DNA from 2 places in the Streptomyces rishiriensis genome. Region 2 is predicted to be linked to the other one. Evidence: riboswitches for the same ligand, from Rfam matches in the RefSeq annotation. Region 2 holds a riboswitch; the other holds the start of a gene.

Region 1 (5,699 bases), 4.4 Mb from region 2:
GCGCGTTGAGGTTGGCGCCGTCGACGTACACCTGCCCGCCCGCCTCGTGCACCTGGGCGCAGATGTCGGCGACGTGCTCCTCGAACACCCCGTGCGTCGACGGGTAGGTGATCATCAGCACCGACAGCTCGTCCCGGTACCGCTCGATCTTCGCCCGCAGGTCCTCGACGTCGATCTCGCCGTCCTCGGCGGTCTTCACGACGACGACCTTCATGCCGGCCATCACGGCACTGGCCGCGTTCGTGCCGTGCGCGGAGGACGGGATGAGGCACACCGTCCGCTGCTCGTCACCGTTGCCCCGGTGGTACCCGCGGACGGCGAGCAGCCCGGCCAGTTCGCCCTGAGACCCGGCGTTCGGCTGGAGCGACACCTTGTCGTAGCCGGTGACCTCGGCGAGCTGCTCCTCCAGCTCGCGGATGAGCGTCAGATAGCCCTCCGCCTGCTCGGCCGGCGCGAAGGGGTGCAGCTGCCCGAACTCGGGCCAGGTCACCGGCTCCATCTCGGTGGTCGCGTTGAGCTTCATCGTGCAGGAGCCCAGCGGGATCATGCCCCGGTCCAGCGCGTAGTCCCGGTCGGCGAGCCTGCGCAGGTAGCGCAGCATCGCGGTCTCGGAACGGTGCTGGTGGAAGACGGGGTGCGTCAGGATCGCGTCGGACCGCAGCAGCCCGGCGGGCAGGGAGTCGGCGGTGGCCGCGTCGAGCGACTCGATGTCGCCGTCCACCCCGAAGGCGGCCCAGACGGCGGACACCTGCGCCCGAGCGGTCGTCTCGTCACAGGCGATCGACACCTGGTCGGCGTCCACGAGGTGCAGGTTGACCCCGCGCTCCCGCGCGGCGGCGACGACCTCGGAGGCCTTCCCCGGCACCCGTACGGTCAGCGTGTCGAAGTACGAGGCATGCACGACCTCGACGCCGCCGGCCTCGAGCCCGGCGGCCAGGACCGAGGCGTACCGGTGCGTGCGCAGGGCGATCGCCCGCAGCCCGTCGGGGCCGTGGTAGACGGCGTACATCCCCGCCATCACGGCCAGCAGCACCTGCGCCGTGCAGATGTTGCTCGTGGCCTTCTCGCGTCGGATGTGCTGCTCACGCGTCTGCAGAGCGAGCCGGTAGGCCTTGTGCCCGTCGGCGTCCACCGACACGCCCACCAGCCGCCCGGGCAGGCTGCGCGCGAACTGCTCGCGGACGGCCATGTAACCGGCGTGCGGACCGCCGAAGCCCATCGGCACACCGAACCGCTGCGTCGTACCGACCGCGATGTCCGCCCCCAGCTCGCCGGGCGACTTCAGCAGCGTCAGCGCGAGCAGATCCGCGGCGACCGTGACGAGCGCGCCGAGCCCGTGCGCCTGGTCGATGATCGCCTTGAGGTCCCGCACGGCACCGGAAGCGCCCGGGTACTGCACGAGCACGCCGTTGATCTCCCGTGCGGCGATCTCCGCCGGAATCCCGTCGCTCAGGTCGGCGACGACGACCTCCACGCCCGTCGGCTCGGCGCGGGTCTCGATCACGGCGATGGTCTGCGGCAGCGCGTCCGCGTCGATGAGGAAGAGGCCCTTCTTGTTCTTCCCCATGCGCCGGGACAGCGCCATCGCCTCGGCGGCGGCCGTGCCCTCGTCGAGCAGCGAAGCGCCGGAGGTCGGCAGCCCGGTGAGGTCCGCTACCACGGTCTGGAAGTTCAGGAGCGCCTCGAGCCGGCCCTGGGAGATCTCCGGCTGATACGGCGTGTAGGCCGTGTACCAGGCCGGATTCTCCATGACGTTGCGCAGGATGACGGGCGGCGTGAAGGTCCCGTAGTAGCCGAGCCCGATCATCGGAGCGAGGACCTGGTTGCGGTCGGCCAGCGAGCGCAGCTCGGCCAGCACCTCGGCCTCGGTGCGCGCGCCCGGCAGGTCCAGCGCGTCGGCGTTCTTGATCACATCCGGGACCGCTGCGGCGGTGAGCTCGTCGAGCGAGCCGTAGCCGACCTGTGCGAGCATCTTGGCCCGCGCTTCGAGGTCGGGCCCGATGTGGCGGTGTTCGAAGGGAATTCCCTGCTCGAGCTCGGCGAGCGGAATGCGATGGGCGGTCATTACGGAGGCCTCCTGGTCTGACACGACCTTCGAGGGTCACCACGGTGGGTACCCGGACGGCCTCCCCCTCTGTCATCTCAACCTGAGAGCTTCACCGGGTCCCCGAGGGCACCCGGCTTTCACCGTCGGTGAGAGCGGAAGCCGTCGACGCCGTCGGCACCCGCCCTGCTTTCCAGAGTGACCTCGTCCGTGCGGTACGTGAGCCTGAGAGATTCCGGGGAGGATTTGCTCCTTCGGCGCCTCCGGTGATGTCCGGAGGACTCTCCCGCGCGGTGTCAGCAGCCATTGTCAGACTACCAGCGGGGTCAATGAGTCTCGCTCGAGTGGCCGCTCGTCCCGATGTGCTCTTTTGTAGTGCTTACGGATGAGTTGCGACCAAGTGGAGGGCCCGTGCAGACCGACATCGATCCGCGCAACCTGATAGGCCGCAAGGCGTTCGACCGCAACGGCACCAAGATCGGGACCGTCGACGAGGTCTACCTCGACGACGCCACCGGAGTGCCGGAGTGGGCGGCCATACGCACCGGTCTGTTCTCCCGCGACGCGTTCGTCCCCCTGGAGCCCAGCCGGCTGGTCGAGGGCACCCTGCACATTCCCTTCGACCGGGGCCTGATCAAGGACGCTCCCGACTTCGGTGTGGGCCGCCACCTCTCCCCGGAGCAGGAACTCCAGCTCTACCACCACTACGGCCTCGACGTGGGCGCTCCTCCCCCGCTCCCCGACCACGACTTCGGCCGACTGGCCGGCACGGAGGACGGCTGAGCCCCTCAGCCGCAGGCCTGTATCAGCGCCCCGAGAATCCCGGCGGGGTCGTACAGCGGCCGGGCGCCGTCCGTGACGACTCTTCGGGTACCGGCGTCGACCGGGTCGGTCCGTGCCCAGCGGGCAGGCCCGACGTTCACCTCGACCTCCAGACCGGAGGCGGTCGCATACCGCCATTCGGTGACGGTCCCCCGATCCCGGACCCGGATCACCTCTCCCAGAGCCGGCTCCCGAGCCCACCCGTCGTCCTCGGCGTACCGGGCTGGCGCCGTCGACAACACCACAAGGTCGACATCCGAGTCGGGACCCGCTGTCCCACGTGCACAGGACCCGACGAGCAGCAGCCCCACCACATCGCTCCGGTTCCCGGCCCACCGGGTCATCCTGTCCACCACCCGGCGCATCTCGGCCTCATGCTCCGGCGACACCCCGGCCGGGTCCGCGAACCGGCCTCCGTGCAGCTTCATGCAGCTCCCTCCCCATCCCCCACCGGTGCCACCCGCGTGCCACCGCTCCGACCCACCTCGCAGTTCGAACCGCTTCACTCTGTGTAACTGATCCACCTCACGCAGAGTTCCCGGACTCCGCCTCCGACGGCTGCGCCTCTTCCGAGGGCTGCACCTCGGACGGTTGCCTTTCCGAGGACTTCACTTCAGGATGCGGTGCTCCCGCCGCCGCCCCGCCGTCGTCATCCGGTCTTCGTCGCACCAGAGGCAACGGATCCGCCGGCTCCAGCGCCGGATCGTCGGTCCTGAAGGTGCGCACCCGTCCCGGCTCCGACTCGGGCGTCTCGAACCGCACGGTGACCCGGCCCAGCCCACTGCCCTGCACCCATCCGTGCCCGAGCTCGGCATGCCGCACGTCGTGCCCCGGGCGCCACTGGCGCTCGACCGGCACCGGCACCTCGCCGACGGGCTCGGCAGCGACTTCCTCCTCGGGCCCGACCACCCGCTCCTCGGCCGCCTGCGCGAACAGATCCTCCTGCGTGAAGTCCGCCAGCCCGCTCACGCCCACCCCGAGCAGCCGCACCCCGCCCGTGGTGTCCACCGACTCCAGCAGCCGGGCCGCCGCCTCCCGGACCACCGCAGGATCGTCGGTGGGCCCGCGCAGGGTCTCGGACCGGGTGAGCGTGGAGAAGTCGTACCGCCGCACCTTCAGCACGATGGTCCGCCCCGACAGACCGGCCTCCCGCAGCCTGCGCACACATCGGTCCGCGAGCCGCTGCACCTCCAGCTCCACCCGGATCCGGTCGTGGATGTCCACGTCATAGGTGTCCTCGACGGAGACCGACTTGGCCTCCCGCTCCGCCACCACGGGCCGGTCGTCGCGGGCCAGCGCCATGGCGTACAGCGCGTGCCCGTGCGCCTTTCCCAGCAGCCGCACCAACTCGTCCTCACCGGCTTCGGCGATCTCGTCGATCGTGAGGATCCCGGCCCGGCGCAGATGGTCCCCCGTCGCCGGACCGACCCCCGGCAGGGTCCGCACCGGCAGCGGGCCGAGCAGGGCCCGCTCCGTCCCCGGCGCGATGAGCACCAGGCCGTCCGGCTTCGCCTGCTCGGAGGCGATCTTCGCCAGCATCTTGCAGGAGGCGAGGCCCACCGAACCCGTGAGCCCGGTGACGGCCTGTATGTCCGCGCGCAGCCTGATCCCCGCCAGCCGCGCCGACTCGCTGTCCCAGGCCGCTCCCCCGGCATCCAGGTCCACGAAGGCCTCGTCCAGGCTCAGCGGCTCCACCAGCGGCGACAGCGCCCGCAGCAAGCCCATGACCTGCTCGCTGATCGACCGGTAGAACGCGAAGCGCGGCACCAGATAAGCGGCGTTCGGAGCCCTTCGGCGCGCCTGGGCCATGGGCATCGCCGAGTGCACTCCGAAGACCCGCGCCTCGTAGGAGGCGGTCGCGACCACGCCGCGGGGCCCCAGACCGCCCACGACCACGGCTTTCCCGCGCAGGCTCGGCTTGGAGGCCTGCTCCGCCTGCGCGAAGAAGGCATCCATGTCGAGATGCAGGATCGTGGGCGCGTTTCTCACATGTCCGATGCTGCACCACGGCACTGACATTGATGCTGATACTCGGGTTCCGGTGGTCGTGACCCGGGCACTGACTGACGCCCTGCTGGACTGTCTTCGCGTTGTTCTGTCCGGCCGCCGGGATCTGTTCGGCCAGGTCCTCGTCACCGCTCCGGAGGCGATCCGCTCGAAGTACGGGCAGCTCAAGGGCACCGACCGCACCGAGGCCCTGGCTCGGCTGCGACCGGCCGGCGACGCCCTGCACACCGCTGTCCTGACCGCGCTGAAAAGCCTCGCCCGCCGCGTCAAGGAACTCACTGCCGAGCACGAGACGCTGACGCGGGCCCTGGATGCCGAAGTCACCACACACAACCCCGGCCTGCGGGCGACCTACGGTGTCGGCCCCGACACCGCCGCGCAGCTGCTGATCACCGCGGGCGGCAATCCCGAACGGATGCGAACCGAGGCGTCCTTCGCGGCTCTGTGCGGAGCCGCCCCGGTCCCCGCATCCAGCGGCCGAACCAACCGCCACCGCCTCTCCAGGGGCGGGGACCGGACCGCCAACTCCGCGCTCTACCGCATCGCCCTGGTCCGTATGTCCGGCGACGTCCGAACTCGCGCCTACGTCACACGGCAAGTCGCCGCCGGACGGACGAAGAAAGAGATTATCCGGATGTTGAAGCGGGCCATCGCCCGGGAGATGTTCCGCTGTCTCACCACCACGCTCAACATTCCAGGCATAGCCGACCTACGGCCTCTGCGGCAGGCCAAGAACATCACCCTCACCACCGTCGCCCAGCACTTCGGCGTCTGGCCCACCACCATCTCCAGACTCGAAAGGGGACTCAGCAGGGACGACGACCTC
Region 2 (5,699 bases):
AGGACCAGGTTGACCGGCCACGGGGCCGGCGTCCTGCCCAGCGCCCTGCCCAGGGCCTCAAGGGGCAGGGCCCTCAGGTCGCCTTCGAGGTGGGAGAGTTCCACGCCCACGAACATCACCGGGTCCGCCGTCTCGATGACGGCCAGGCAGCGGCGGGCCGTGCGGACCACGCCCGTGGCCTCGAACTCCGCCGAGGCCGCGGCCAGGAAGTCCATCGGCTCGTCCTGCCAGTCGGGCTCGTAGAGGCGGACCCGTCCGCCGCCCGCGGTGCCGTCCGGCGAGGTGCGGCCCGCCCGGCACAGCTCGGCCACGGCGGGCGGCGGCAGCGGGATGCCGACCACGCCGTCCGGGTTCACCAGGATGCCCACCTGCGGGGGCAGTCCCCGGGCGAACTCCACGGCCGGCGCGATCGTGAACGACATGTGGGAGCCCACGACCTGCCGGAACTGTTCCTCGGAGCTGAAGACCGGCACGTACACCTGGCCCTCGAGCTCCATCGTGGGCAGGTCCAGAGGGCCGCTGTGCGGGCCGCCGCCGCCGGGCAGCGGCACCCAGACGAAGCTGCGTCCGAGCACCTCGACGATCCGGCCGCCGGCTCCCGGCACGCCGAGGGAGACGGAGAGCACCTCCTCCAGCTCGTTGCCGGGCCATCCGCCGTGCGGATGGGGGTGCGCCTGCGCCGGAAAGTCCGCGGAGTAGTCCGTCGGAAAGTTCGCCGGGGGGAAATCCATCTGCCTACCGCCTGCTGAGAACCGCTCACTTCGCTGTGGCCGAAAGGCTAGCGGGTACCCGGGGGTCGCGCCCGAGCCCTCAGCCCGTGAACCCGATGCGGCGCAGCGCGTCGGCCGCCGCGCGGTCGAGCAGCACCGCCGAGCCGCAGCCTGCGGGCAGCCGGCCCTTCTCCACCGAGCGCACCAGACGGGAGGCGGCGTGGCGGTGGCGCAGGAACGCGTACCGGGAGACGCCCCGACCGCGCTCGCGCTGCCCCTCCAGTGCCGTGTCGGCGCCGACGTCCAGCAGCAGCAGGTGGAGGACGCCGCCGCGGCGGCGGGCCTCGCGGGCCAGCCAGTCACGGACCCAGGCCTGCGTGCCGCAGTCGTGCACGACGACGCCCGCACCGCCGCGCAGCGCCCTGCGCAGTCCGGCGTAGTGGGCGAGCCGGACGAGGGGGCGGTAGAGGCCGTAGGGCAGGAAGCGGGGGGCGCGGGCGTCCCAGCGGTCCCGGGTGTCCTGGGAGTCGACGCGGACGCCCTGCACGGTCCGCCGCATGAGCGTGGACTTGCCGCTGCCGGGCAGACCGGTGACCACGACCAGGTCACGGGGGCCGAAGAGCAGTCCGTGCGGGCTGCGGCCGGCTCGCTCGCGCAGGTCGCGGACGACGGGCGCCGGCTGCGGGCCGCACGCCTCCCGGGCCGGGGCGACGGGCTGCGCGGGCAGCGCGATCCCCGAGCCGGTCGCGAATGCCGTGGACCTCGCCGTGGTCGTCCTGTTCACCGTGATCGTCCTCCCCTGGGGTCCGATGGTGTCCTCATCCCCACTGAGCGTAAAGAGAAGGTAATGCGCCGCGTCCGGCGATTTCGTGCGCGTACCGACACAAGCCGGTTACAGATGCGGCCTGCCGTGATCGGGGCGAGCCGTGCAATGATGGCCGCGCCAACTGCATACCGGCCGTTTGAATCCGCGCGGGAGAGTCCTCAGCAGCAGCTTCGCTGGGGCGCCGAAGGAGCAAGTCCCTCCCTTGAATCTCTCAGGCCCCGTTACCGCGCGGGCGAGGCACATCTGAAAAGCGGGCCGCTCTCCAGTGGCCCCACCCAAGGTGCAAGTCATGACCGATCCCTTCCCGGGTTGTCATGGCGAACCTCTCAGGTTCCGATGACAGATGGGGAGGAACGACCTCGCCGTGCCGTCATGCCTTGGGAGACGAACGCCCGATGAGCAGTACCGACCCCGCTTCCGCCCAGAACGCCGGGCAGCGCCTCACCGCCCTCGACGCGGTGCATCGCGCGCTCGGCGCGACGATGACCGACTTCGCCGGCTGGGACATGCCGCTGCGCTACGGCTCCGAGCGCGACGAGCACCAGGCCGTCCGCACCCGGGCCGGGCTCTTCGACCTCTCGCACATGGGCGAGATCACCGTCGCCGGCCCGCAGGCAGCCGCCCTCCTCGACTTCGCCCTGGTGGGCAACATCGGGGCGGTCAAGGCCGGCCGCGCCCGCTACACGATGATCTGCCGGGCGGACGGCGGCATCCTGGACGACCTGATCGTCTACCGGCTGGCCGAGACCGAGTTCATGGTGGTGGCCAACGCCTCCAACGCACAGGTCGTGCTGGACGCGCTGACCGAGCGCGCCGAGGGCTTCGACGCGGTGGTCCGCGACGACCGTGACGCCTACGCGCTGATCGCCGTGCAGGGCCCCGAGTCCCCCGGCATCCTCGCGGCCGTCACCGACGCCGACCTGGACGGCCTGAAGTACTACGCCGGCCTGCCCGGCACCGTCGCCGGCGTCCCCGCCCTCATCGCGCGTACCGGCTACACCGGCGAGGACGGCTTCGAGCTGTTCGTGCGGCCGGAGCACGCCGTCGAGCTGTGGCAGTCGCTGACCAAGGCCGGCGAGGGCGTCGGGCTGGTGCCCTGCGGCCTGTCCTGCCGGGACACCCTGCGCCTGGAGGCGGGCATGCCGCTGTACGGGCACGAGCTGAGCACCTCCCTCACCCCGTTCGACGCGGGTCTGGGCCGGGTGGTCAAGTTCGACAAGGAGGGCGACTTCGTCGGGCGTACGGCGCTGGAGGAGGCCGCCGGGCGAGCCGCCTCGCAGCCCCCGCGCGTCCTCGTCGGCCTGGTCGCCGAGGGCCGCCGGGTCCCGCGCGCCGGATTCGCCGTGGTCGCCGACGGCGCAGTGATCGGCGAGGTCACCTCGGGCGCCCCCTCCCCCACCCTCGGCAAGCCGATCGCCATGGCGTACGTCGACGCCGCCCACGCGGCGCCGGGGACCCAGGGCGTCGGCGTGGACATCCGAGGCAGCCACGAGCCGTACGAGGTCGTGGCGCTGCCGTTCTACAAGCGCCAGAAGTAGACACTGGGCGCGTCGACGCCCCGCCCGCGCGTGACGCTGCGCACATGTGCGCTGCTCCCCTGCGGTTCCAGCAGTCCCCCATTCACCAGCACCCTCCCGCGTACAGGAGAATTCAGGCCATGAGCAACCCCCAGCAGCTGCGCTACAGCAAGGAGCACGAGTGGCTGTCGGTCGCCGAGGACGGCGTCTCGACGGTCGGCATCACCGAGCACGCGGCCAACGCGCTCGGCGACGTGGTCTTCGTCCAGCTCCCCGAGGTCGGTGACACGGTGACCGCGGGCGAGACCTGCGGCGAGCTGGAGTCGACCAAGTCGGTCAGCGAGCTGTACGCGCCGGTCTCCGGCGAGATCGTCGAGGTCAACCAGGACGTCGTCGACGACCCGGCGCTGGTGAACTCCGCCCCGTTCGAGGGCGGATGGCTGTTCAAGGTACGCACCGCGGGCGAGCAGGACGACCTGCTCACCGCCGACGAGTACACCGCCTTCACCGCCGGCTGAGGAGTCGTAGACGCATGTCCGTCCTGAACACGCCCCTGCACGAGCTCGACCCGGAGATCGCCGCCGCGATCGACGCCGAGCTGAACCGCCAGCAGTCCACGCTCGAGATGATCGCCTCGGAGAACTTCGCTCCGCTCGCGGTGATGGAGGCGCAGGGCTCGGTCCTGACCAACAAGTACGCCGAGGGCTACCCGGGCCGCCGCTACTACGGCGGCTGTGAGCACGTCGACGTGGCCGAGCAGATCGCGATCGACCGGATCAAGGAGCTGTTCGGCGCCGAGTACGCCAACGTCCAGCCCCACTCGGGCGCCTCCGCCAACCAGGCCGCCCTGTTCGCGCTGGCCCAGCCCGGCGACACGATCCTCGGCCTGGACCTGGCGCACGGCGGTCACCTGACCCACGGCATGCGGCTGAACTTCTCCGGCAAGCAGTTCGACGTGGTCGCCTACCACGTGGACGACGCCGGCCTGGTCGACATGGCCGAGGTCGAGCGGCTCGCCAAGGAGCACCGCCCGAAGGTGATCATCGCGGGCTGGTCGGCCTATCCCCGGCAGCTCGACTTCGCCGAGTTCCGCCGGATCGCGGACGAGGTCGAGGCCTTCCTGTGGGTCGACATGGCGCACTTCGCGGGTCTGGTCGCGGCCGGTCTCCACCCGAACCCGGTGGAGTACGCCGACGTCGTCACGTCCACCACCCACAAGACGCTGGGCGGCCCCCGCGGCGGCATCATCCTCGCGAAGAAGGCGTTCGCGAAGAAGCTGAACTCGTCCGTCTTCCCGGGCTTCCAGGGCGGCCCCCTGGAGCACGTGATCGCGGCCAAGGCGGTCTCGTTCAAGGTCGCCGCGACCGAGGACTTCAAGGAGCGCCAGGCCCGCACGGTCGAGGGCGCGAAGATCCTCGCCGAGCGCCTGACCGCGCCGGACGCCCGCTCGGCCGGGGTGAACGTCCTCTCCGGCGGCACCGACGTGCACCTGATCCTGGTCGACCTGCGCGAGTCCGAGCTGGACGGTCAGCAGGCCGAGGACCGGCTCCACGAGGTCGGCATCACGGTCAACCGCAACGCGGTCCCGAACGACCCGCGGCCGCCGATGGTCACCTCCGGACTGCGGATCGGCACGCCCGCCCTCGCGACCCGCGGCTTCACCGCCGCCGACTTCGCCGAGGTCGCGGACGTGATCGCCGAGACGCTGAAGGCGCCGTCCCCGTTCGCGGAGGCCGACGCGGCGGCGCTGAAGGCCCGGGTCACGGCCCTGGCCGACAAGCACCCGCTGTATCCCGGTCTGAGCGAGTAGTTCCCTTTCCCGGGTGCCGCGCACACTGTGAGGTGTGGGCGGCACCCCGCACCACCCCGTACTGAGGAGTTCCCCGTGGCCATCTCGGTCTTCGACCTGTTCTCGATCGGCATCGGCCCGTCCAGCTCCCACACGGTCGGCCCGATGCGCGCGGCCCGTATGTTCGCCCGCCGGCTGCGGGGCGAGGGTCTGCTGGACTCCGTCGCGTCGGTGCGCTGCGAGCTGTACGGCTCGCTCGGCGCGACCGGCCACGGCCACGGCACGCCCAAGGCGGTGCTGCTCGGCCTGGAGGGCTCCTCCCCGCGCACGGTGGACGTGGAGGGCGCGGACGACCGGGTGGAGCAGATCAAGAGCTCCGGACGGCTGCGGCTGCTGGACTCGCGCGAGATCCCGTTCTCCTACGACGACGACCTGGTCCTGCACCGCCGCAAGGCCCTGCCGTACCACGCCAACGGCATGACGATATGGGCCCACGACGCCCAGGGCGCCGAGCTGCTGTCGAAGACGTACTACTCGGTCGGCGGCGGCTTCGTCGTGGACGAGGACGCGGTCGGCGCGGACCGCATCAAACTCGACGACACGGTCCTGAAGTACCCCTTCCGTACGGGCGACGAGCTGCTGCGCCTGGCGAAGGAGACCGGCCTGTCGATCTCCTCGCTGATGCTGGAGAACGAGCGCGCCTGGCGCACCGAGGACGAGATCCGGGACGGGCTGCTGGAGATCTGGCGGGCGATGCAGTCGTGCGTCTCGCGGGGCATGTCTCGTGAGGGCATTCTGCCGGGCGGCCTGCGGGTCCGCCGCCGGGCCGCCATGACGGCGCGTCAGCTCCGGGCGGA

The links. A riboswitch is a leader RNA that binds a small molecule or an ion and turns the genes downstream of it on or off. The one in region 2 is predicted to bind glycine.
Region 1: it holds a riboswitch for glycine, as region 2 does, so the genes downstream of both, gcvP (aminomethyl-transferring glycine dehydrogenase) here and gcvT (glycine cleavage system aminomethyltransferase GcvT) in region 2, are expected to answer to the same signal.

The regions. Positions count from the first base shown of each region.
Region 1 covers NZ_JAUSWV010000002.1:1,474,091-1,479,789, forward strand. Annotated here, with positions in the region: gene gcvP (aminomethyl-transferring glycine dehydrogenase) at 1-2,065, opposite strand, end outside; glycine riboswitch at 2,248-2,343, opposite strand; gene QF030_RS08980 (PRC-barrel domain-containing protein) at 2,456-2,827, shown strand; gene QF030_RS08985 (nucleotidyltransferase domain-containing protein) at 2,833-3,294, opposite strand; gene QF030_RS08990 (DNA polymerase IV) at 3,392-4,855, opposite strand; gene QF030_RS40560 (transposase) at 4,914-5,699, shown strand, end outside.
Region 2 covers NZ_JAUSWV010000002.1:5,905,427-5,911,125, reverse strand. Annotated here, with positions in the region: gene QF030_RS28905 (enhanced serine sensitivity protein SseB) at 1-731, opposite strand, end outside; gene QF030_RS28900 (AAA family ATPase) at 811-1,494, opposite strand; glycine riboswitch at 1,674-1,773, shown strand; glycine riboswitch at 1,774-1,889, shown strand; gene gcvT (glycine cleavage system aminomethyltransferase GcvT) at 1,932-3,074, shown strand; gene gcvH (glycine cleavage system protein GcvH) at 3,194-3,571, shown strand; gene glyA (serine hydroxymethyltransferase) at 3,586-4,863, shown strand; gene QF030_RS28880 (L-serine ammonia-lyase) at 4,939-5,699, shown strand, end outside.